2 regions of the Gluconobacter sp. P5H9_a genome follow, and region 1 is predicted to be linked to the other one. Evidence: riboswitches for the same ligand, from Rfam matches in the RefSeq annotation. Region 1 holds a riboswitch; the other holds the start of a gene.

Region 1 (11,961 bases):
GTGATTTCTCCGGTTTCCCAAATATAGCGTAACGCACGGGAGCGAATAACATCACTGAGAACCAGAAAGCGCCCTTCACTGCTCCATGCAGGGCCTTCCAGCCAACCGCCCTGATCCCACACGCGACGAATGGGGGCCGCGAAATACGTCAGATCACGAAACGAGGGATCAATCGCAATCACGTCAGGATCGGGCAGATAACTGGGACCTGCTTTTTCGCCCCACGCTCTAGGTGGCTGGCTGACAACACTTGGCGGCTCTATTGCCCCCTGTGGCTGAGCCGCTTTAGCTTTGGCGGCACCAAGACAGACCAGCCCCGCAGCCCCCGAAAGAACCGTGCGGCGCGCCAGAAGAACACCTGACCGGCTATTCCCGTCAGTCTGAACACTCGTTTCGTCAGACATCGTCCCTCTCCAAATAGAACGTGCCTATTCTCGTTGTTTTCCTGAAAGGCGAAAATCAAAATTTTGGAATAACCAGGAAATACCAGAGAATTTCGAGAAAAACGTCTATCGCGCTTCAGCCTCGATCAGACGCACCACGAGGTCCATGAGCCTTTTTTCGCTATAGGACGCAACTGCGCGCTGACGTCCCCGCTCTCCCATAGCACGCGCCAGAGGTAGATCCTGTGTCACTGTTCTCAGCGCGCGGGCCAATGGCGCAGAGAGGCCGGGAGGCACCAGAAATCCGGTCTGTCCATCCACGACCTGTTCTCGTGGACCGCGAACATCAGTCGCCACCACAGGCAACTCCGTCAGCATCGCTTCAATGACGGACATGGGAAGCCCTTCAAAGTGGCTCGGAAGCGCAAACACGTCTGCGGCGGCAAGAAGATCCGGCACATCTTCCCGATAACCCAGCATCCGCAACCTCGGGCCTAAAAGCTGTCTGGCCCTGTCAAACGCGGGTCCAAGAGCATCGCCATGATCAGATGGCAGCCGTTCCCCCACAACCCAGAGTTCAGCTCCTGGCACATCTTCCATGGCTCGGAGAAGCTCCGGATGGCCTTTGTGGCGCACCAGTCGCGAAACCACGATGACCACGGGGCGATCCTCCGGAACACCCAACTCCCTACGGATACGGGCCCGCACCAAGGGATTGGCATGATAGCGCTTGGGGTCACGGCCATTACCAATAGCAACGGGATGCGCATTCAGGTGCAGGCGTCGTGCGTCCCGTGCCTCTTCAACCGAGACGGTCATGTACAGATCCGTGATCCGACCTGCTGCCCATTCCAGAACAACAGAGAGCACCCGGCGGGCCAAAGATCCAGGTTGATTGAACAGGAAACCATGACAGGTGTAGGCAATGATCCTGACACCACACAGACGTGCAGCAAACCTCGCCAGAATGCCACTGATGGGCATATGTCCATGCACGACGTCAGGCTTCTCCTGGCGAATAAGCCGGATCAGCGCAACAAACGCGCGAAGCTGCGCAACCGGTGACAATGACCGCGCCATCGGCACGGCATGAACGACAAACCCATCTGCACGTACTGGCGCCAGATGGGTGCCTTCCGCACAGGCCCCCTGAACCTCATGCCCGGCGGCACGAAGCGCCTTCATTAAGGGAAACAGGAACTGGCGCAGGGAGAAATCAACGTTTGTGATTTCAAGGATTTTCACAACAGCACCTTTATTCCGGGATACGTTCCAGAAGCCAGGTTACTGTCTGGGAGACAACCTGAAGTGGTTTTGAGGGTGCCGCAGGTTTGGCACTTTCCTGCGCTTCTCCCCCATTCTCGGCTGTCTCTTCCGCCGCAGAAACAACGCGCCTGAGAGAAGCAATAACGATCTGCTTGGTCTTTTCACGCCGACCGCGCGCCAGATAGACGTCATCTTCGAGCAGCAACATGCCGCCCTTCTGACGAAAGCGCCAGATCATGCCGCCCACCTGAAGAATGATATCTTCGTCGTCCCGTGTGACATGCACGTCCGGATGAATATGGAACCGCAGGGCAAACGGCGTCTCGCGCTCACCTTCAAGAACTTCCTGCCCGCGCAGGTCTTCTCCGTCCGCCCCAAGGTAAAGACGTCGCGTCCACTTCATTCCAAGCGGTGGATGGTATCCGTCATGAGACAGATCCAGCCAATGGGCTTCCCCACTGCTTTGATGCTCGCATGTGACATGCGCCGGACGCCGCGTGACATGTCCGTCAGGCCCGAAGTCTGAGGACGACAGACCATCCGCGACCAGAACCGTATGCGCTGCACTGGCCCTCAGCGCCTGCGCCCATGCCCCCACCTGCGCACTGCCGCAATTAACGAAAAGACGATGCCGCTGGTTTGAAAACTCGAAAGACAACGTGCCAGCATGCGCTGCCTGATCATAACTGGTCGGTGGAGGCGCGCCGCTATCCACAATCAACAGAGACTTCCCGAGAGCCAGCCGGGTAAATTTCCCCTGATGCATGGCGGGTGCAATCAGCTTCTGCCTGGAGCCCTGCGCCAGAACATCTTCTACCATCGCGCTGTAACGCTCGTTGGAACCATTAAAAACGGCCAGGCCACCATCCCCATGACGCATGGCACGCAACACCGGGCAGACTCTGTCCAGGGCAACGTCAATAAAGGGCGGTACGCTCGAATGCGCTGTGCGGAACATCACGGACATTTCTGCCAGCTCACGCGCCGTCTGATATTGTGCTTCCGGAGACCGCTCAGCAACCGTCCCATCGGAAAGAATCAGACGTTCAATTTCCGCTGGAAGGTAACGCAGGAAGCGCGTCATGAACCCGCTGTGATCCGGCATAGCCAGAGCAGCAGCAAGCAGGCCACGCAGGGCCGTCAGCCCGCGCCAGCCTTGCGGTTCCAGCGGCAAAAGGGCGGCAATGGTCCGCCCCTCTACCAACATCCGGTCCATGATTTTTTGCTGAAGTTTACGATCCGCCGAAGCCAGGCAGAACTCGTGGTTTGCCAGCCAGGATGAGAGGCGCGCGCCTGTTACGCAGGCATCCTTGACCAGCGGATCCGTTGGAGGATGCGATACCCAGTCCGCGACAAGCGCGCGGGCCGTCATGCGGGCATCGTCACTGCCTAATGCGCGCAGATCCCGCAGCCATGCAAAACTTTGCAGCCACTGTTTTGCCGGTTCCGGCCAAGGGCCACGTTCCCACTTTCCGCGCGGCAGATCGTAGTCCTGCCGCTCAAACCGAAAGCGACCCGCGACAAGGCGGGCGCCCTGCTCGGCGTCCCCCTTCCACGGGTCACGATAAATATAAACCGGTCCCTCTGAAGTTCCGCCACCAACGGGCAGTCGTGCGAGTGAAAGTCGTGCGTCCTGAATCCAGCGACGAATGGGCATCAGGCGCTGTCTTCCTTGAACGGGCCTTCAAGTGCATGAATGGCTGAATCACGGTCCGGCTTACCAAAGATGGCAGACCCTGCCACCAGCATCCGCGCGCCGGCAGCCACCACTTTTGGTGCCGTAACCGGGTCAATGCCGCCATCAACCGCCAGAACAATATCGCGTCCGCTGGCTTCAATCATGCGCGACAGGGTTCGGATTTTTGGCAGCTGGCTTTCCAGAAAGCTCTGGCCGCCAAACCCGGGATTCACTGTCATGACCAGAATGATGTCTACCAGATCAAGCACCTCTGATAGTGCTTCAGGCGGCGTCCCCGGACAGATCGCAATTCCCGGCCGGCAACCGAGCGCACGGATGGTCTGAAGAGTCCGGTGAATATGGGGAGCGTTTTCCACGTGCACCGTAATGTGATCCGCACCAGCCTTGGCTGTTGCTTCCAGATACGGATCAACCGGATCGATCATCAGGTGCACATCGAACTTCGCATCGGTATGCTTTCGCAAGGCCGAGATCACCCCAGGACCGAACGAGATGTTCGGCACAAAATGACCGTCCATTACATCCAGATGTAACCAGGGCGCGCGGGAGATGGATGCAATCTCATCTCCAAGACGGGCGAAGTCGGCAGCCAGCAGGCTGGGGGCGACAATGATCGGGGATCGTTCTGTCATGTTGTTATGTATCGGCAAAGCAACCTCCAGACGCAAGACAGTTCCGCACATCCCCGCGCGTTCGTGAGCGCGTACCGCCGACGAGACCCTCAGGAACCCAACCGCTGCTGATGCGTCCTCATCAGACTGTCTGACTACTACCACCGTAGTATGGAGTTTTTATGACCGATCGCCTCTCCCCCATTCTGCTTAGTAGAGACGCCTGGATCCGTCGACCATCTCACCGGGCATGGCTCGAAATGCAGGGCCGTCGGTTGCTGGATTTCAGCAAGGAAGGTTGTATCGACGGGGGTTTTGCAGGGCTGGATATGGAAGGTCATCTTCCTGAAGGCGCCAAGGCAGAAGCAACCCTGACTGCGCGGTGCGTCCACGCTTATGCGACTGCGGAACTCCAGGGCATTCCAGGAAGCGCGCCGCTCGTCGCACATGGCGTGAATGCGCTCATGACATCCTTTCGGGACCAGCAGCACGGGGGCTGGAACCACTTCGCGGATCAGCCTCATGAGCGCAAGCAGGCCTATCTGCACGCGTTCGTCGCACTTGCCGCGTCCTCTGCTGTTCTGATCGGTGTGGAAGGTGCCAACGCACTTCTCAAGGATGCCATCCATCAGATCGAGACGCATTTCTGGTCTGAAGACGAAGGCGTCATGCGCGAAAGCTTCGCAGATGACTGGTCAGACGAAGAGAACTATCGCGGGGCCAACAGTAACATGCATTCCACAGAAGCCTTCATGGCTCTTGCGGATGTTACCGGCGATGTGAAGTGGTTGCGCCGCGCGCTGCGGATTGTCACCCGGTTTGTGCATGAATTGGCCCCACAGCAGGGCTTCGCAATGCCCGAGCACTTCAACCAGAATTGGGATCTGCTGCAGAATTATCATGAAGACAAACCTACGGACGATCTACGCCCCTACGGCATGACACCGGGTCATTTCGTTGAATGGTCTCACCTGACCGTGAAACTGGAGGCAGCGCTGCTCCGCAGAGGCGAAACAGCTCCGGGCTGGATGCTTCATGACGCACAGGCGCTCTTCGAAACCGGCATGAAGTCAGGCTGGAACGTCGATGGTCTTCCCGGAATGGTTTACACAATCGACTGGGATCACAAACCCCATGTGCCTTCCCGCGTCCATTGGGCTCATGCAGAAGCTCTGACGGCGGCAATCAACCTGTATAAGCGCACAGGAAATCCACATTACGAGCACTGGTATCGCACGATCTGGGACTATATCGACACAACCCTGATTGATCGGGATTTTGGAAGCTGGTTCAACGAAGTGAGCCCGGAAGGCGAGCCAACAGAGCATATCTACAAAGGTAAAGGCGACCTTTACCACGCCTACCAATCCACTCTGGCACCGATCATGCCACTGGCTCCGTCACTCGCAACAGCGATCGAACAGATTGGTGTGCCCTACTGAGCAGGGGTCGGTTTCGTCACCCAGTATACCGGGAGCGCCACGGCCTCCCGGAACAGATAGTAGAGTTCAGGCAGCCGAAAGACTTTTGGATAAGCGCCTGACACGTCTTTCACGCCAGCATGCCGCAATGCCCATTCTGCCCGCATGATATGAAACCACTGCGAAACGACAACCGCCCCTTCCGGCGCTTCCTGCGCAACATGCAGAGCCGTTAGCCAGGTATTGTTTCCCTGTGAATCAACAATGATCGCTTCTGCCGGAACACCGTGATTTTCCAGCCAGTGCGCCATGATTTCAGCTTCATCCTGATGATTGGCAGTTTCCACAGCTCCACTCACCATCAATTCCCGAACGCGCTTTTCTTTCCAGAGTAACAATCCGGTTTCCAGACGGCCCTGCAACGCTGGCTTCGGCACGCCCGCATCCGTGACGGCTGTGCCAAAAATGACGCCCATTTCTGCGGGGCTGGCAGAAGCACGCATACCCGTTACGGCAACGCATGCGCACCAACTCGCACATATAATACCGCCAGCCAACGCCGCTGCCGCAATCCGCTTTCCCCAGCCAACGGTCACGAGTGCTTCTCGCCCTGCTGCTCCCGCATGCGCAGGATGTATAACAACGCCACCACTGCCGCCAAAAAGCCTGACAGTGCTCCGACACCCAGGGACCACCGTGGCCCAAAATAATTGGCAACCCATCCCACAACAGGGGCACCAAATGGGGATGACCCTGCAAAAACAGCAAACCGGATGGCCAGCACGCGCCCTCGCATGGATGGGTCGCTCGAAAGCTGCATGAAGCTGTTACTAGTGGCTGTAAATGTCAGAGATGATACGCCGGTAATGAGTAACGTGCAGGCAAAAAGCCAGTATGTTGGGGCCAATGCTCCCAACAGACAACCCACACCAAAAATCAATGAACCATTCAGCAGAACGTCAAAATCTGCCTTTTTACGACCTGCTGCCAGAAAGCCCCCCAGAATGGTGCCCACGGCCATGGCGGAATTCAGAATTCCATAGCCATGCGCGCCGACGTGAAACACGCCAACTGCCATGGTCGCAATAAAGATCGGGAAATTGAGACCAAACGCTCCGATAATGAATAACATAATCAGAATGGTCCGAAGGTCTTCGCGCGCCCAGACATAGCGCAGTCCGCTGGTCAGGGCATTGCGCTCGGTTTCCCTCGCCCTGGCATGCCGAAACAGGTCTTCGCGGCGAATAAAGAGCAAAGAGCCCATGACGCCGAAAAACGAAAACCCGTTCAAGACAAACGACCAGCCTGAACCAATTTCCGCAATACAGAACCCTGCCACCGCAGGCCCGATCATACGTCCAGCATTATAGGACATGGAATTGATGGCCACGGCATTTGGAAGGTCAGTCTCTCCCACCAACTCACCAACAAACGTCTGACGAACAGGACTGTCAAACGCGGCGACACAACCACTCAGGAAAGCAAACAGATCCACCTGCCAGAGACGGACCGATCCCGTAACGACAAGAAGACCCAGTGCAACAGCCAGCACACCCAGAGCACCTTGTGTAAAAAGCAGAAAGCGATGCTTCTCAACCCGGTCAGCAATCAGTCCGGTCCAGAGCATAAGCAAAAGAGGCGGGGCAAGCTGGAGGGCCATCACGATGCCAATGGCCATGGCATCGTGATGGGTCAATTCAGTGAGAACAAGCCAGTCCTGCGTCGTGAACTGCATCCATGTTCCGATGTTGGAGAACAGTGCTCCCCAGACCCAGACACGATAATTGCGCCGCCCCAGAGAGCGGAAAGTGTCACCCAGCATCAGGGGACACTCCAGGCTGAAAACAACAGGAAGACGGACAGACTGGCATCCACCCACTGTCAGGAATCTTACATTGGATGTCGAGGGTTATTCCGTAGGAATGACCCTCACATCATGATTACAGGTGTCCCTGTTCCAGTTCCTGAGCAAGGGCATCGGCATGATAGACGGTCTTGAGTGCAGCCATGATAGCGCTCGTATCCGTCGAAACCGCTCTATTGCGCTCGCCATCGTAATAAAGATCGCCAGCCAGACTATCGAGATTCCCGTCGAAAATCAGACCTACCACATTGCCCTGCCGGTTAATGACCGGCGAGCCTGAATTTCCACCCACAATATCATTCGTCGAAACAAAATCGAGATTCGTGGACAGTGCCAGATGAGGCTTCGCATCCAGCCAGACCTGCGGCAGGCGGAACGGATCGCTCCCGGTCGCATGTCTGTACATCCCGGCAAAGTTTGTGAAGGGCGCAATGGTCTTGGCACCATCCTGCCAACCTTTGACGGTGCCGTAAGACAGTCTTGGTGAGAATGTAGCATCCGGATAAAGCGTATCTGCCTTTCCTTCTGCCTGAGCGCGCGCAAACTGGGCACGGGCAATCGCACCCTGAGCTTCGTGCATTGGTGCTTCGATCTGATCACGGCTTCGATTGCGGATCACATCCAGAACCGGCTGCAACTGACGTGCCAGAACAATCATCGGGTCCGTAGATGCCTGAATGGCCTTTGCACCGCCCTTATACAACGCAAGGCGCTGCGCAGGATCAGCAAGCTTCGTTCCCTGCATCAGCTCCGCAGCGCGTTCATCGGGGCTTTTTGTGCCGAGAACCAGATGCACGGCAGCATCATCCTCACCCAGCATCTGACGCATCGTGGTCATGCCCAGAGCCAGCGTCATGGTTTCCAGATCGACATGCACAGGCACTTTGGCAGAAATTTCAGCTTCAAGCTCAGCCAGTTCGGCATCGTGGTAGCCCGCACGACGCTCGGCATCCGGCTTCTGTCGCTCCTGCGCGGCTGATACCAGCATGACAGCATCACCCAGCAGGCCATGAACTGTACGGGCAATGGCAAAGTCATGGACGTAAGACTGGCGCTGTACGGCCAGTGCAGCCTCCACTTTTTTGAACGGCTCGCCATAGGTCTTGCGGCGCTCGGCATCCGCATCAATCCAGGCCTGAAGAGCGCGATCTTCCGCTTCACGCTTTTCCATCACGTCGGGTTCCCGCAGAGCCTTCACGGTGCCCGACAGAGATTTCAGGCCGTTCTGAACGCCGAACAGCGTATTTTGCGCTTCAATCAGATGTTCCTTGCTTTCACGCGAATACTGCCAGAGCGCGCCTTCACTGGTAGAATACACCCCAATGATGGTTGGCAGGATAACGTCCCGCTGAAACGTCAATGCACTGGCCGGAAGAGACCGCTGCGTTCGCCCCGGATTACCAGACGTGAACACCAGCTCTCCTGCTTTTGGCCCTTTCGGATCAAACTTGAAGAAAGGTGTGTGGACCGGCTTACCGTCCTCAAACACCCGCAACATCGACAGGTCGATATCATAACGTGGGAAGGTAAAATTGTCCGGATCGCCGCCAAAGAATGCGATATCCTGATCCGGGGCCATCACAAGACGCACATCCTGATACCGACGATAGCGATAGAGCGCAGTTTGACCACCGTGATAGAGCGTCACAACATCACACCGCCAGTGTGTTGCATCTCCGCCCGCACATTCCTTCGTCAGAACGCTACTGGCAGCCTGAAGCGCCTTTGCATAATCCGCCCCGTGCTTGCCTGAGGTCATATCAGCGACACGGCCTGTCACGTCTTTCACCTGATCCAGACGATCCAATTCCATACCCGGACATTGCGGCTCTTTGGAAACATCTGCTGCCGAAAAACCATCATGAAAATAATCATGCGTCTTGTCCGACAGGTCGGTCAGGCAGGTATTGGCACAATGATGATTTGTCATCACCAACCCATCACCAGAGACAAAAGACGCCGAGCATCCTTCTGCCAGACGTGCTGAAGATTGAATGACATGATTGATCCATTCAGCGGAAGGCTCAAACCCATATTGCTGCTTTAACTGACGGGCTGGCAGATGATCGAACGTCCACATTCCTTCCTCAGCCTGAGCTGAACCGAGGGCTGTGCCTGCAATGAGCAGAGCAGGTAACAAGCGCTTAACAACACGCATGACAGATCCTAAAAATGTTATCTTATAACAATACTCTATCCTGCTCTGCCTCGGCGCTCCATCCCTGCCGACGAAATTTTGATACCCCCACGCAATACGGAATTTATTGACATTCGCTCGCAGCCCATGAAGGAGTGCATCTTCACCTTGGGGCGCCCTGACAAAGGGCTGAGAGACTGCTGAGGGTATGTGCTTTCGAGACATACCAGCGCAGTGACCCATCGAACCTGATCCAGTTCATGCTGGCGGAGGGATGGTGGCTACTGACAGATCCACAGACTGGATTTTCGGTGTCTATCGTCGTCCCCGCCTTGCAGGGGGATCGCAGCATTGCAGGCGGGACAGCACCATCATGACCACCAGATTTCCGCGCAAATCCCGTCAGGTTCCTGCCGTCCTGCTCGGCTTGACCGTCTGTGCTGGTACGGTGCACGCAGCTGACACCACAGCCCTCACCCCACCTGCCTCTGTTGCTCCAAAAACCGAACACATAACCGTTCACCGCATCTCTGACAGCGCACCCGGGCACCAGCCCGGCGGCGGACTGATCCGACCGGAAAACAGCGTGCGCTCCGTCAGCTCCGTCAGCCGTGATTACATGGACAAACAGCCTCCGATGGCGACGGCCTATCAGCTCGCCTCCATGCTGCCCGGTGCGAATGTCGCCACATCCGATCCGTTCGGCTTTTCGCCCAACACCAATCTAACTGTTCGTGGCCTGAACAATGATGCCATCGGTTATGTGCTGGAAGGCACGCCGCTGAACGATGTCGCCTACTATTCAGGCTATCCGAGCCAGTTTGCCGATAGCGAGAATTATAGTCAGGTCGCACTTGCCCAAGGTTCCGCAGATCTGGACAGCCCTGTCTTGAACGCCGCCGGAGGGCTAATGAGCCTGTCTTTTCTCGATCCGTCACAGAAAGCCGGGGGCTTCGCCAGCGTCTCCTATGGCTCCTTCGACACCAACCGCGAATTCATTCGCCTTGAAACGGGCAACATCGGCAATTCCGGCATTCGTGGCTTTGTATCCTATTCCCACAGCGCCAGCGACAACTGGCGTGGGCCGGGGCGGGACAAACGCCAGCATGTCGATTTCAAGTTCCTGAAGGACTGGGGTCAGGGCAACCGCGCCAGCCTCATCGGTTCCTTCAACACCACCGTCACCAGCTATTATCCGCAGGTCACGATGGAAAGCTGGAAAGCCGATGGAATTCATGGCGCGAATAACCTTGCTGGCCATTATGACGCCTCCAACGCAGACAACGCCGTCAATTACTGGCGTCTGTGGCGCGCGCCGGAACGCACCTTCTATGCAGGCGCACCCGTCCATTTGCATCTGACGCATAAGCTTTCCCTCGACGTCACACCCTACGCACAGTTCGCCTATGGCAACGTTCCGGGTGGCTCCACACTGACGGAAACAGGTCTCTATAACGGCACTCAGCCCCTGAGTGACACGCTTACGCTACCCAATGCGCAGGACGGGACCGCTGTCGTTCGGGCCAACTACACGCAACGCAGTTATCGCTCCGGCTTCAATTCAGCCCTGCATTACAAAACCGGCTGGAACGATTTCGTACTCGGTTACTGGTACGATTATGGAGACGACAACGAGCAGCAGCCCTTCACAACCGTGTCCGCCACCGGTGCTTCGGGCGATATCTGGGCAGAAAACAGCAGCAGCCTGATCCATCTTGAGAACGGGCAGAAATTGCTGGGCGGTAGCTTCCACACCATTTCCCAGACCAACGCACTCTATGTGGGCGACCATATCTCGCTCCTTCATGATCGCCTGACCATCGAAGCGGGTTTCAAGGCCGTTATGATGAGCCGCGCCGGCACGAACAATGTTCCCGGCCCCCAGTATCGCGTGGCGTCCAACAGCATGGAGCCTCTGCCGCGTCTTGGCGTCCGCTGGCGCATTGATGAGCAGAACCAGATTTTCTTCAACGCCACGACCAATTTCCGCGCGCCAGACCAGACGGCACTTTACAACACCTACGACCCGACCTCCGGCGCACTCGCAACAACAGGGAGCGCGGATGTCCGCAACGAATATTCCATTTCCGAAGAACTGGGATATCGCCGCACGGGACAATGGATCATCGGCAGCCTGACGCTGTTCAACTACAATTTCACCAACCGCCAGATCTCAACGCTGGCCTCCCAGAACGGCTCCATCATTCAGACGACCATGAATGCCGGAGGTCAGACCTCTCGCGGCGTGGATGTGGAAATCGGCCTCCGCCCCTGGCATCATTTCAGCCCTTACGTCTCGGGCGAGTATCTACACGCCACCATTGATAACAACATCGCCTCAGGTGACGATCTTCTGCCAACCAAGGGCAAGATTGCCGTTCGAAGCCCGACACTTCAGGCCGCGGCCGGCATCAGCTACGATGATGGGCACATCTTCGGCGTGGCCACCCTGCACTACACCGGGCACCAATACGCAACGTTCATGAATGATGAGCGGATGTCAGACCGCACAACAGGCGATATTTCCGTTGGCTATCGCTTCGGTGATCTGTCTCGCCTGCATAAGCCCGCCTTGCGCCT
Region 2 (11,961 bases), on a different contig from region 1:
TGCGGAACTTGAGCGCCGGTCCGGCAATTTCCCGAAAGCCTATCATCATGGGCTCGGTCGTGACGTCACAGTGTGGTGTTCCAACGATTATCTCGGCATGGGGCAACACCCGGAAGTCCTCAAGGCGATGCATGATGCCCTTGATGAGACGGGTGCTGGTGCAGGCGGAACACGCAACATTTCCGGCACCAACCACTATCATGTGGAGCTGGAAAAAGAGCTGGCGTCCCTGCACGGCAAAGAAAGTGCACTGCTCTTCAACTCAGGTTACCTGTCTAACTGGGTGACGCTGGGAACGATTGCAGGCCGTCTGCGCAACTGCGTGGTTCTGTCTGATGAGCTCAATCATGCGTCCATGATTGAAGGTATCCGTCATTCCCGCGCTGAGAAGCAGATTTTCCGTCACAATGATGTGGAAGATCTGGAGCGTCGCCTGAAAGAACTTCCAGTAGACGTTCCCAAGATCATTGCGTTTGAGTCCGTCTATTCCATGGATGGTGACATCGCACCGATCGAAGCCTTCTGTGATCTGGCCGACAAATACGGTGCGATGACTTACCTTGATGAAGTTCATGCTGTTGGCATGTACGGCGATCACGGTGCGGGCGTGGCTGAAAAGCTGGGCCTGTCCCATCGTCTGACGGTGATTGAAGGGACGTTGGGCAAAGGCTACGGCGTTGTGGGTGGCTACATTGCTGCCTCCGCGCCGCTTTGTGACTTCGTGCGCTCCTTTGGTTCTGGCTTTATTTTCTCCACGGCTCTGCCGCCGATGATTGCTGCGGGTGCTCTGGCCAGCGTCCGTTATCTCAAGCGCAGCAGCGTCGAGCGTGAAGGTCAGCAGCGTGCGGTTGCCTATCTGCGTGCCGCTCTAAACAAGGCAGGCATTCCGCATGTCGGCAATCCGAGCCACATCGTCCCCGTCATGGTGGGTGAGGCAGAACTTTGCCGGGATCTCTCCGATGAGTTGCTGAACCGCTTCGGGCATTATATCCAGCCGATTAACTTCCCGACCGTCCCGCGCGGAACGGAGCGTCTGCGTCTGACGCCGACGCCGCTTCATACAAACGAAGCAATTGATGAACTGGTCGAAGCACTCTCTACGCTATGGCGCGAACGTCAGCTCAAGCGCTCTGAAGCTGCCTGAAGTCAGGTAGGTCAGCGTTCTGAATTCTGGAAAAGGCAGCCGGGTCACTGGCTGCCTTTTTTAATTCTAAGCTGGTCAGGCGAGCACGTAGACCCACGCATTTTTGCCTGAGCGCAGGGCAACTTGCACCCTTTTGTAGCTGGACACTTCGTAAGCGTCCGCAGCGAGAAGCTCAGCTTCAGTGATGCGGAAGACTTGCCCCGTGATTTCGTCCTGTGGATTGTCATTAGGGCGAATAACAGCATGAAAGCGTTTGCCGCTGGCCTTGATGACAGCAGCGTCTGTGATTTCCATCATCGACGCCTGATAGCCCGTCATCGCATCCTCTTCGCCATGCAGCAGGCGACCGAATGAGGACAACTGAACCTCGGGTTGCTGGAGTGTTCCGTAAGAAAACAGGTAAACTGGCATCTGGTCAGGCATGAGTAGCTCCGTGAGATAAAGCGCAGGGACGTTAGATCTTTCGGTAGCCTTGCCAAAGCGCTGTGACAGGGTGCCCGTCGTCCTGTGGAGTCAGATGGATGTAAAGCCCGTCAATCTGTTCCAGAGGCAGGCAGTCATCCACTTCCATGAAGTTATCGCGGTGGCGGTGGTCATAGCCCGGTAATAAGGTCTTTTTGGCTGTTGCCTTGGCCTCTTCTGGCGATGCAGCAACAAGAAACGTGAAGGCGTGCTCTTCCTTGAGTTCGTCAGGCGCATACCCACCCATATTGATGAAATAGAGCGTTTTGCCGCCTACAGGCTTTTCAGGACTGAGTGTGACAGCATGTCCGTCAGCCCATGCAATGACACCATAGGCATCAACGTGCAGGGAGTTTCGTACTCCAAACCAGCGCTCCGCAAGAGAGGGATAGGCATCTTCCGGCTTGTTCGCGATCGCAAACTGAACATCATGAACTTCGATATTGGCGCCGGGTGCTGCCCCGCCGAGATAGAAAACATAGAGGTTCAAGGGCGTGCCCTCCTGAGTAAAATAAAGCGGGTCATAGCTGTTTATCGGCCTCACTTCACGGTGAAACGCATTGACAGGACGAAGCGGATGCGATGAGTGTGGCCCCTACCAGGGGGAGCTTCGCCCGAAGAAGCTGAGAGGTCACTGAAAGACTGCAAGGTCTGCGGTGTGACGACCCTGCCGGGTGCATTCTGCATCCGGGAAACCTGATCCGGTTAGAACCGGCGGAGGGAATGGTGTTGAGACACAACGAAACTGGCATAGCCGGTGTTCCGTGTTGTTACTCCCTCTGCCTCAGAGGGGGCGAACATGGGTGATATTCCACAAAACCTGAACCAGAAACCAGCGGTAGATCACGTGACGACAGGCCCGATCCAAGGGTCCTGCAAGAAATGGTCCGAAGCACCGGGGCGTCCGGATATCCTGGTTCCCTATCGCGAAATCGCGCTGCATCCGTCAGCCAATGAGGCGCCTGTCAGAGTTTATGACACGTCTGGTCCGTACACAGACACGTCTGTCACGATTGACGTGAAGAAGGGTCTGTCTGCTCCGCGGGCGGAATGGCTTGCAAAGCGGGGCTTCCAGCAGGTTCCAGCTCGTGCGGTCAAACCGGAAGACAATGGATTTGCCAGCGAAGCTCAGGCTGTTCCGGCCTGTCCTGCGGCACATGAGGTCTATTCCGGCGAGGGCGCGAAATTCGTCACCCAGTATGAATTTGCGCGGGCAGGGATCATCACGGAAGAGATGATCTATATTGCTCATCGCGAAAATGTCTGCCGTGCTGAGATGGCTGAAGGGGCAGAAGAACGCCTTGCCGATGGCGAGGATTTTGGGGCCTCTATTCCAGCTTTCATTACGCCTGAATTCGTGCGGGAAGAAGTTGCGCGGGGCCGGGCTGTTATCCCCGCCAATATCAACCATCCGGAACTTGAGCCGGTTATTATTGGCCGAAACTTCCTTGTGAAGGTGAACGCCAATATCGGCAATTCGGCGGTGACGTCGTCTGCCGCAGAAGAAGTCGAGAAGCTGGTCTGGTCCATCCGCTGGGGCGCGGACACGGTGATGGATCTCTCTACAGGGCGGAACATTCACAACATCCGTGACTGGATCATGCGGAACTCTCCAGTGCCGATCGGCACGGTGCCGCTGTATCAGGCGCTGGAGAAGGTGAATGGTGTTCCTGAGAAGCTGACGTGGGAAATTTTCCGCGACACGCTGATCGAGCAGGCCGAGCAGGGCGTGGATTATTTCACGATTCATGCCGGTGTCCGCCTTCAGCACATTCCGCTGACAGCAAAGCGTACGACGGGCATTGTCTCCCGTGGTGGCTCCATCATGGCGTCCTGGTGTCTGGCGCATCACCGCGAGAGTTTCCTCTACGAGCACTTCGAAGAGATCTGCGACATCATGCGCCGGTATGACATCACCTTCTCCTTGGGGGATGGCCTGCGTCCGGGGTCGATTGCCGATGCGAATGATGCGGCACAGTTTGCTGAACTGACGACGTTGGGTGAACTGACGAAGGTGGCCTGGGCAAAGGGCTGTCAGGTCATGATTGAAGGGCCGGGTCATGTGCCGATGCACAAGATCAAGGTCAACATGACCAAGCAGCTCAAGGAATGTGGGGAAGCGCCGTTCTACACGCTTGGTCCGCTAACGACCGACATTGCGCCGGGTTATGACCACATCACGTCCGGTATCGGGGCGGCCATGATTGGCTGGTTCGGGACGGCGATGCTCTGCTACGTGACGCCGAAGGAACATCTGGGTCTTCCGGACCGCTCAGACGTGAAAACGGGCGTTATAACCTACCGGATTGCTGCCCATGCGGCAGATCTGGCGAAGGGACATCCTGCGGCTCAGCTACGAGACGATGCGCTGTCCCGTGCACGGTTCGAGTTCCGGTGGGAAGATCAGTTCAATCTGGCGCTGGACCCGGATACGGCACGCAGCTTCCACGATGAAACGCTTCCGAAAGAGGCGCACAAGACGGCTCATTTCTGCTCAATGTGTGGTCCAAAGTTCTGCTCCATGAAAATCAGTCATGACATTCGCCGTGAGGCGGAACGTCAGGATGGTATGGCGCAGATGAGTGAGGTCTTTCAGGAACATGGGGCAAAACTCTACGTTCCAGAAAACGAAGTAGAAACGATCGCGGAATAACGCCCTTCGCGGAATGATTGAGGGTGATGGCCTTGCGTCCATAGGTCATCACCCTCATCATAGAGTGATGCCGCTTAAGGAAGACCTTCGCCCATTCCGAAAAACCCGCAAAGTCACGAAACTGGCGACCCGACTGGGCAATTCGGCTTCAAGCTGCGTGCTGCATGTCATGGTCAATGATCGTGCGGGCCTGGTTCGGGAAAGTGCGGCTTTTGTCGGCCTTCTTGAGAAGGTGTGGAAGGCGCGGGGTGTTGATGCTGACCAGGTCTGGGCAGAACTGAACGAAAGAATCCGCCTGGCGGAAGAACTTCGTGCTAATGGCATCCGTCCCCGTAAAGGCGGTCATTACCGTTCCACCAAACTGCCCTGAGCCATGCCCTCTCTTCCAGATCTGTCTCATATTTCGCCGGATGATCTGAGCCGGCTGGATATCGGCGTGCTGATCGTTATTGGTCTGTCTGCTCTGTGGGGACTCACGCGCGGTTTTACGACCGAGCTATCTGGGCTTGTTGCCTGGGCGTCTGCCGTCATTCTCACCTATCGGTTTCACGCTGCCCTTGTTCCGTGGATTTCTCCGTATCTGCATGAAAGCTGGTTGGCGGAGAGCGTAAGCGCGGCAGTCCTGTTTGTCGTCATTCTGCTAACTCTGACGACGATCGCCGGGCGTGTAGGAGCAGCGGTGAGGGGCACTCTTTTTGGCGGCGTAGATCGCATACTGGGCGCTATTTTCGGCATTCTGCGCGGATATGTGATGCTGATCGCACTTTATCTGCTGGCAGGGTCTTTTTTCGGCTCCTGGACCTCCTACCTGATGCAGGGAAGCTTCACCGGGCCATATATTGAAGCCGGAGCATCCCGACTTGCCGGTTATCTGCCACATTCATTGCAACCACATCTTGCATCGCCGCTCACAAGCGGTCATGACGCGTCGTTGTGAACCCAGTCCGGAAAGGCCGAACTGCATGACTGCCTCCGATACTCTCAACCGTCCTTACGAGGAATGTGGCGTTTTCGGCGTCTGGGGCGTGCCTGATGCGTCTGCCCTGACCGCTCTTGGACTCCATGCGCTTCAGCATCGTGGTCAGGAAGCTGCTGGAATCGTCAGTTTCGATAACGAACGGTTCCATCAGCACAAAGGTCTGGGGCTGGTCGGTGATGTCTTCGGAGACAGCCGTGTCATGGCGACGCTGCCGGGAAGCGTTGCAATCGGTCATAACCGATACGCCACCACAGGCGGAACGCATGTCCGGAATGTGCAGCCGCTGTATGCGGACTATGAGTTCGGTGGGTTGGCAGTCGCCCATAACGGGAACCTCACCAACTCCGCGACCCTGAAGCAGGCGTTGGTAAAGCGCGGATGTATCTTCCATTCTTCCACGGATACGGAAGTCTTCATTCACCTCATTGCCATCTCTCTGTACACCACAGTGCTCGATCGGTTCATTGATGCCGTCAAGCAGGTGAAGGGGGCATATTCCCTTATTACCCTGACGCCCGATGACGGCCTGATTGGCATGCGTGATCCATTGGGCGTACGTCCGCTGGTTCTGGGTCGGATGCCGGGTTACGAAGATTCGAATGGTGGCTGGGTTCTTTCCAGTGAGACCTGTGCGCTCGACATCATTGGTGCGGAATATGTTCGGGACATCGAGCCAGGCGAAATCGTAGTGATAAACTCTGAGGGGCTTCGGTCTCTTCGCCCGTTTGGCGATCAGGGTGGGCGCTTCTGCGTTTTTGAATACATCTACTTTGCACGGCCTGATTCAGTGCTTGAAGGCCAGCCTGTCTATGAAGCCCGCAAGCGCATCGGTGCGGAGCTGGCACGCGAGACGGCAGTCGAAGCGGACGTCGTCGTGCCAGTGCCGGACTCCGGCGTACCGTCTGCGATCGGATATGCGGCTGAAAGCGGCATCCCGTTTGAGCTGGGTATCATCCGCAATCATTACGTCGGCCGGACATTCATTGAGCCAACGGATCAGATCCGAAACCTTGGCGTGAAGATGAAGCACTCCGCCAATCGTCCGGTTCTGGCTGGACGTCGGGTCGTTCTGGTCGATGACTCGATTGTACGTGGAACGACGTCTCGCAAGATTGTGGATATGGTGCGCGCGGCCGGTGCGACGGAAGTGCACATGCGCATTACGTCCCCGCCAACGCGTCACCCTTGCTTCTATGGCATCGATACGCCCGAAGAGAGCAAACTAATGGCTGCGACGCACACAATGGAAGAAATGGCTTCCGTTATTGGTGTCGATAGTCTGGCGTTCATCAGCTTTGACGGCTTGTATCGGGCGCTCGGTCATGAAAGCCGTGCAGATGGGGCCGGTCGCTATTGTGATGCCTGCTTCACGGGCGATTATCCGATTGCACTCGTGGATAAAGAAGGAAATCTGGTTTCCTGAGTGATATTCGCTCTATTGCGACCATATAAAAAGCGCCTGCTCTCATGAGGGAGCAGGCGCTTTTTTTGTGCTCAGACAGATGCTTTCAGGAATACAGACCGTCAGGAATGTCTTCATGCGCTGAGGCAGGTCCGTTGATGTCGAGCGGCACGGCCATGACAGCCTCAAGGCCCGGGGAAAGCGGCGTATAGGTGAGGGTACCACCAAGGCTGCCGACGACAGCCTTCATCATGCGTGTCCCGAAACCGCTTCCGTTCAGATTGATGTCATGACGGCCCTGATCAGAAACAGTCAGCGTCAGACGGTCGCCAGTGACGGAAAGCGAGAGGTAAAGCGGACCGGCTTGGCCGCCGTAGGCATATTTGCTGGCATTGATGACCAGTTCCGTCAGCACCAGCCCTACATTGATGGCGCGGTCTGCCGAAATGGAGACGGGTGATAGAACCATGCGAAGTTGCGCCTGCCATTCCTCGCCAAGTGAAGAGCAGAGCTCTTCCATCAACTCTTCAAGGTAGCGGCTCAGATCAACCATGCCCATCTGATCGCCACGATACAGACGCCGATGAACCAGCCCGATGGCCGCAATTCGGTGCTGGGCTTCAGAAAGAGCTTCGGTGGTTTCTTCGTTCGTGGAAGTCCGGGCCTGAAGCTTCAGGAAAGATGCCACCATTTGCAGTGAATTCTGCACACGATGGTTTACTTCACGGATCAGGAAGTCTTTCTGTTGAATCAGGCTCTCACGTTCCTGAACTGTCGCCGTCAGGGTCGCATTCAGCTCGCGGAGTTGCTGGGTCTGATAATCGGCAATCAGGCTGCGGCGGAGACGACGGGCAGCCTGCTTCTGTTCTGTCGTCCATCGATGGGAATGGCCTAGAACGGTCTGCTCCCAAGACTCGAAAGATTTGCGGGGATGCAGAATCCCGTCGTGGTCAGGTGCTCCTTTGTGAGGATTGCCTGCCCACTCGATGACCTGAACGATCTCGACCCGGCTCCAGACAAGCGTCAGGGAAGTTCGGAAAGGAAGTGTGATGGCCAGAATTCCGGCAGAAGCCTCGGGCCACATCTCTGCGGGTGGGTAGTCCTTGCCCAGACACGAGCTACAGAAAATCCCGCCATTGCTGCCCAGACGGAGCCAGTCACGAATGGCGAGGAGATCCGAATGTTCAGGAACCTTGCCAGACGTTTTAATCTCTTTCTGATCAATGACTGCAAAGCCATCGCAGGGAAACAGGCTGTGTAACTCCGTGACGGATCGCTGCAGGTTGTCCTTTACGGACGCGGCAGGGTCGAAATGGGACGTCGCGAACTCAATGGCATTTCTCAGGCGCAAACGCTCCTGATACGTGATGAGTTCTTCCTTGTTCCGAAGCTGACGTGACATGACGCCAGCGAGCGTCCGGCATGCCGCTCTGATGTCTTCAGAGAGAATGCGGGGAGTGGCGTTGTGGCAAGTGATCATGCCCCACAGAATGCCGTCCACGACCAGGGAGATGGAGGCTGAGGCCGCCACGCCCATGTTCGACATATACTGCAAATGGACGGGCGAAATGCTGCGAAGCTGGACGTCACTCAGGTCGATACCCGAAACCCCTGCTTCAGCAGGGCGAATAGGGGCAGCCTCATAATGAATGTCTGGAATGACCCGGATACGGTTGCGCAGATAAAGCGCCCGCGCCTGCCGGGGAATATCGCTGGCTGGAAAATGATGATTCATGAGGGACGGGAAAGCGTCATTGCGCTTTTCGCCCATCACGCAGCCAGAACCGTCCTCCTGAAAGCGATAGACAAGAACGCGATCAAATTCGGTCAGCTTGGCGAAGATCTGCGCTCCGTGATGGCACACGGCAGCAATGTCCGGGCAACGCTCGAAACGATCAGCTGTGGCATCAATCTGGCTGAAGATTTCCCACGTCAGGAAATTACGACTGTCCAGAGGCTCCAGCTCTACCAGAAGGTGCTCGCCAGAGACGTGGAACTGGGCATTGAACGTCTCGTCCTGCAGGCCGGAGACCCGGGTATTATTCAGGGCCTTGCCGCCTGACTGTTTCAGCCCATCTGCTGGAATGTTCAGAAGATCAGGTAGGCTCTGGCCGAGCCAGTTCGAATTGAGGCGCGCTTCCAGATCGCCTGCGCCGGCAATAATCTGAAGAGTATCGGCCTTGGCAATCAGGAGAAGCCCGTAGGGCTGGATCGCATCCGGGCGATGGATCTGCTCACGATCGCAGGATGTGAGCAGGGCATCTGAAAGGGGCTGCCCCGACTGGAGAGAGATCTTCGACGATAAGGTCAAGGTCTGAAAATCCCTCTTGGCGGAAATGCAGAAAGTATCTGGTCTTGTCATCTAGGCAGGGGCTGCTCGAAAAGCAAACCCCTGTGAAAATACGACAATTCAACAGGAATATATCGTGAACCTTAAGGTTTTCTGCCCCCTGTTGTCAATTTGGCTTACTGCTGGATTGCGTCCTGCTGCATCCAGGATGCAACGTCCAGAGACAGAGCATGACGGCTGGCCGGGCGCGTATAGAGCATGTGGCCACCCTGATAGAGATGCAGGGAAACGCGGTCTGCTCCGACCGTCAGATGGTCCTTCATCCAGCGGGCTGTGCCGAATGGGCAGGCAAGATCGTAGTACCCGTTTGCAACGAACACACGCAGACCCGGATCAAGCGCCAGCAAACGGTTCAACACTGGAATCTGATGGACAGGAGCAGGACCGCCTTCGCTCCATTTCCAGCTTGAATTGACCTTGAAAGAGAGCAGGTCATAGGTCAGCGGAGTCTGGAAACCGAGGTCATTGGCGGCATAACCAGAGAACGCGTTGCCATAGGCCCGGCCAAAGCCGAACAGCGTTGGGTCAGGGCTCTCGTCCAGACCGTCTGCCGCAGGGTCGGCAATCGTCTGCGTAAAGTCATACAGGCCGTGAAGGCGACCGTTCTGGGACATGACGTCATGCGACCCGATCGCCGGAACACCATGCTGGCGCGTTACCACATCCTCTGGAAGGCCCGTACGGTGAGCGACTTCGGCGTAGAATGTCTTTCCGTCTTCGCCGCTCGGGATTTTGCCCGCAACCTTTGGAAGATAAGTGCCCATCGCCCATTCATATGCTGCATCAGCCGACTGCTGAGTGACGTTCGGGCTTTCATGTGCCGAAATCAGACTGGGGATCATGAGGGCAGCAGACAGAGGGTTCTCGTCCGTGTCCAGAAGCGGCATTTCGATGGCAGGAGACAGCATCACGACGCCATTCAACAGAATTCCCTGTTCCATCTGAAGCGCATTGGCGACCTGAATGGAGCGAATGCCACCATAGCTTTCACCCACTAGATAATGCGGGGAGGATTGGCGACTGTTCTTGGCTGTCCAGAGCTGGATAGCCTTGGCAAACGTGCTGGCATCCTGTTTGACGCCGTAGAACTGGTCTCCAGCCTTGGCGGTGTCGAGCGGGCGTGAATAGCCTGTCCCCACGGCATCGAAGAACACCATGTCCGTGAACGGAAGCCAGCTATCCGGATTGTCACCGAGCTTCGCGTGAGTGCCGTCGGTTGCATCCTTGGGAGGCATGGTCAGGGCGACCGGGCCTGCGGCACCAAGGTTCAGATAGGCTGTTGCGGCACCGGGGCCACCGTTGAAGAAATACGAGACAGGACGCTTGGCATCCGCGGCGCCGTCCTTGGTGTAGGACACGTAGAACATGCGCGCCGTCGGCTTCCCATCGGGGCCACGGAGGGTCAGGGTGCCAGCATGCGCGGTGTAGGCGATGCCATTCAGATGATGCTTCGTAACGGAGTCAGTGGGTAGGAGAGCAGCTTCACCGGGAAAGCTGTCTGAGGCCTTGGCTGCGTCAGCTTTGGGCGTGTCCTTCGGGGCATCTGCCGCCAGGGCAGGAAAGGCAGAAACGGGGGAAAGAAGGGACAGGGCAAGCAGCAGCGCGCGGCGGGACATCATCTGTCTGTCATCTCCAATGAGAATTGCAGGGTTGTTTCTGCCCTACCAGCACGGATGCTCGTCTGCCACCGGCCCCGCATGAAGTTTTCGTCATGCGGGGCCGGTATTGTCTTGTTACTGGCCCTGAGGCGCCTTGATGTTGGGAGACAGCATCAGCCGCGGATCGGCAACGCGGTCATAGTCATCGGCTGCCATGAAGCCCAGTTCCAGAGCGGCTTCCTTCGGGCTCAGGTTCTTCTCCATTGCATGATGAGCAACCTGTGCGGCCTTGTCGTATCCAATGGCGGGAGAAAGCGCCGTAACAAGCACAAGAGAGCGGTCCAGATCCTGCTTCAGTTTGTCTTCGTTAGCGCGAATGCCTTCGACAAGATGCTGACGGAAGTTCTCTGACCCGTCATGAAGAAGCGTGATGCCCTGCATGATGTTGTGGATCATGAGTGGCTTGTACACGTTCATGTCGATCATGCCGGATGCACCACCCAAGCCAACCGCCACATCATTGCTCATGACCTGAAGGGCGAGCATGGACAGGGCTTCAGCCTGTGTCGGGTTGATCTTGCCTGGCATGATGGAAGAGCCCGGCTCGTTTTCTGGCAGCAGCAGTTCGCCGAAACCGGCACGAGGGCCGCAGGCCAGCAGGCGGATGTCATTGGCGATTTTGAACAGGCTTCCCGCCGCAGTCCGCAGGCAACCCGACAGGTGGACAAGTGCATCGTGCGCGCCCTGAAGGGCGAATTTGTTTTTGCCAGCCGTGAAGCCTAGTTGCGTCAGATGCGCAATTTCTCCGCAGGCGCGGGTGTCAAATCCGGGGTCTGTATTCACGCCAGTGCCGAGTGCCGTTCCGCCGAGAGCCAACGGGAGGAGGCCATCACGGGCCGCTTCCAGGCGTGCAATATTGTCTGTCAGCATCCCGGCGTAGCCATGCCATTCCTGACCAAGCGTAATGGGAACAGCATCCTGAAGATGCGTGCGGCCGACCTTGACCAGATCCTTCCATTCTTCCGCTTTGGCAGCGATGGCATCCCTCAGTCTGGTGAGGGCAGGAATGAGATGGCGATGTACACCCAGAACAGCCGCAATGTGCATGGCCGTGGGGAAGTTGCAGTTGGTGGACTGCGCCATGTTGACGTGATCGTTCGGGTGTAACGGTGTTTTGCTACCCAGCGGCTGACCCGTGAGTTGGCTGGCCCGGTTTGCGATGACTTCATTGACGTTCATGTTGAACTGCGTGCCAGAGCCCGTCATCCAGACATGGAGCGGAAACATCCGGTCATGCTGCCCGGTCATGATCTCATCGCAGACGGTATGGATCAGATCCGCGCGATCCTGGGACAGGCGGCCACTGGCTGCAT

The links. A riboswitch is a leader RNA that binds a small molecule or an ion and turns the genes downstream of it on or off. The one in region 1 is predicted to bind thiamine pyrophosphate.
Region 2: linked by a shared signal. The riboswitch ahead of thiC (phosphomethylpyrimidine synthase ThiC) and the one ahead of KP708_RS12965 (TonB-dependent receptor) in region 1 are both predicted to bind thiamine pyrophosphate.

Annotation. Positions count from the first base shown of each region.
Region 1 covers NZ_JACRVW010000016.1:47,646-59,606, forward strand. Annotated here, with positions in the region: gene KP708_RS12925 (SMP-30/gluconolactonase/LRE family protein) at 1-404, opposite strand, end outside; gene KP708_RS12930 (glycosyltransferase family 4 protein) at 510-1,628, opposite strand; gene KP708_RS12935 (heparinase II/III family protein) at 1,639-3,306, opposite strand; gene rpe (ribulose-phosphate 3-epimerase) at 3,306-3,980, opposite strand; gene KP708_RS12945 (AGE family epimerase/isomerase) at 4,142-5,401, shown strand; gene KP708_RS12950 (YdcF family protein) at 5,395-5,976, opposite strand; gene KP708_RS12955 (MFS transporter) at 5,973-7,202, opposite strand; gene KP708_RS12960 (S46 family peptidase) at 7,321-9,402, opposite strand; TPP riboswitch at 9,541-9,673, shown strand; gene KP708_RS12965 (TonB-dependent receptor) at 9,755-11,961, shown strand, end outside.
Region 2 covers NZ_JACRVW010000005.1:192,159-204,119, reverse strand. Annotated here, with positions in the region: gene hemA (5-aminolevulinate synthase) at 1-1,144, shown strand, start outside; gene KP708_RS07610 (gamma-glutamylcyclotransferase family protein) at 1,220-1,567, opposite strand; gene KP708_RS07605 (DUF1543 domain-containing protein) at 1,599-2,096, opposite strand; TPP riboswitch at 2,198-2,347, shown strand; gene thiC (phosphomethylpyrimidine synthase ThiC) at 2,406-4,259, shown strand; gene KP708_RS07595 (hypothetical protein) at 4,327-4,629, shown strand; gene KP708_RS07590 (CvpA family protein) at 4,633-5,196, shown strand; gene purF (amidophosphoribosyltransferase) at 5,222-6,661, shown strand; gene KP708_RS07580 (histidine kinase dimerization/phosphoacceptor domain -containing protein) at 6,747-8,951, opposite strand; gene KP708_RS07575 (S10 family peptidase) at 9,107-10,609, opposite strand; gene KP708_RS07570 (lyase family protein) at 10,724-11,961, opposite strand, start outside.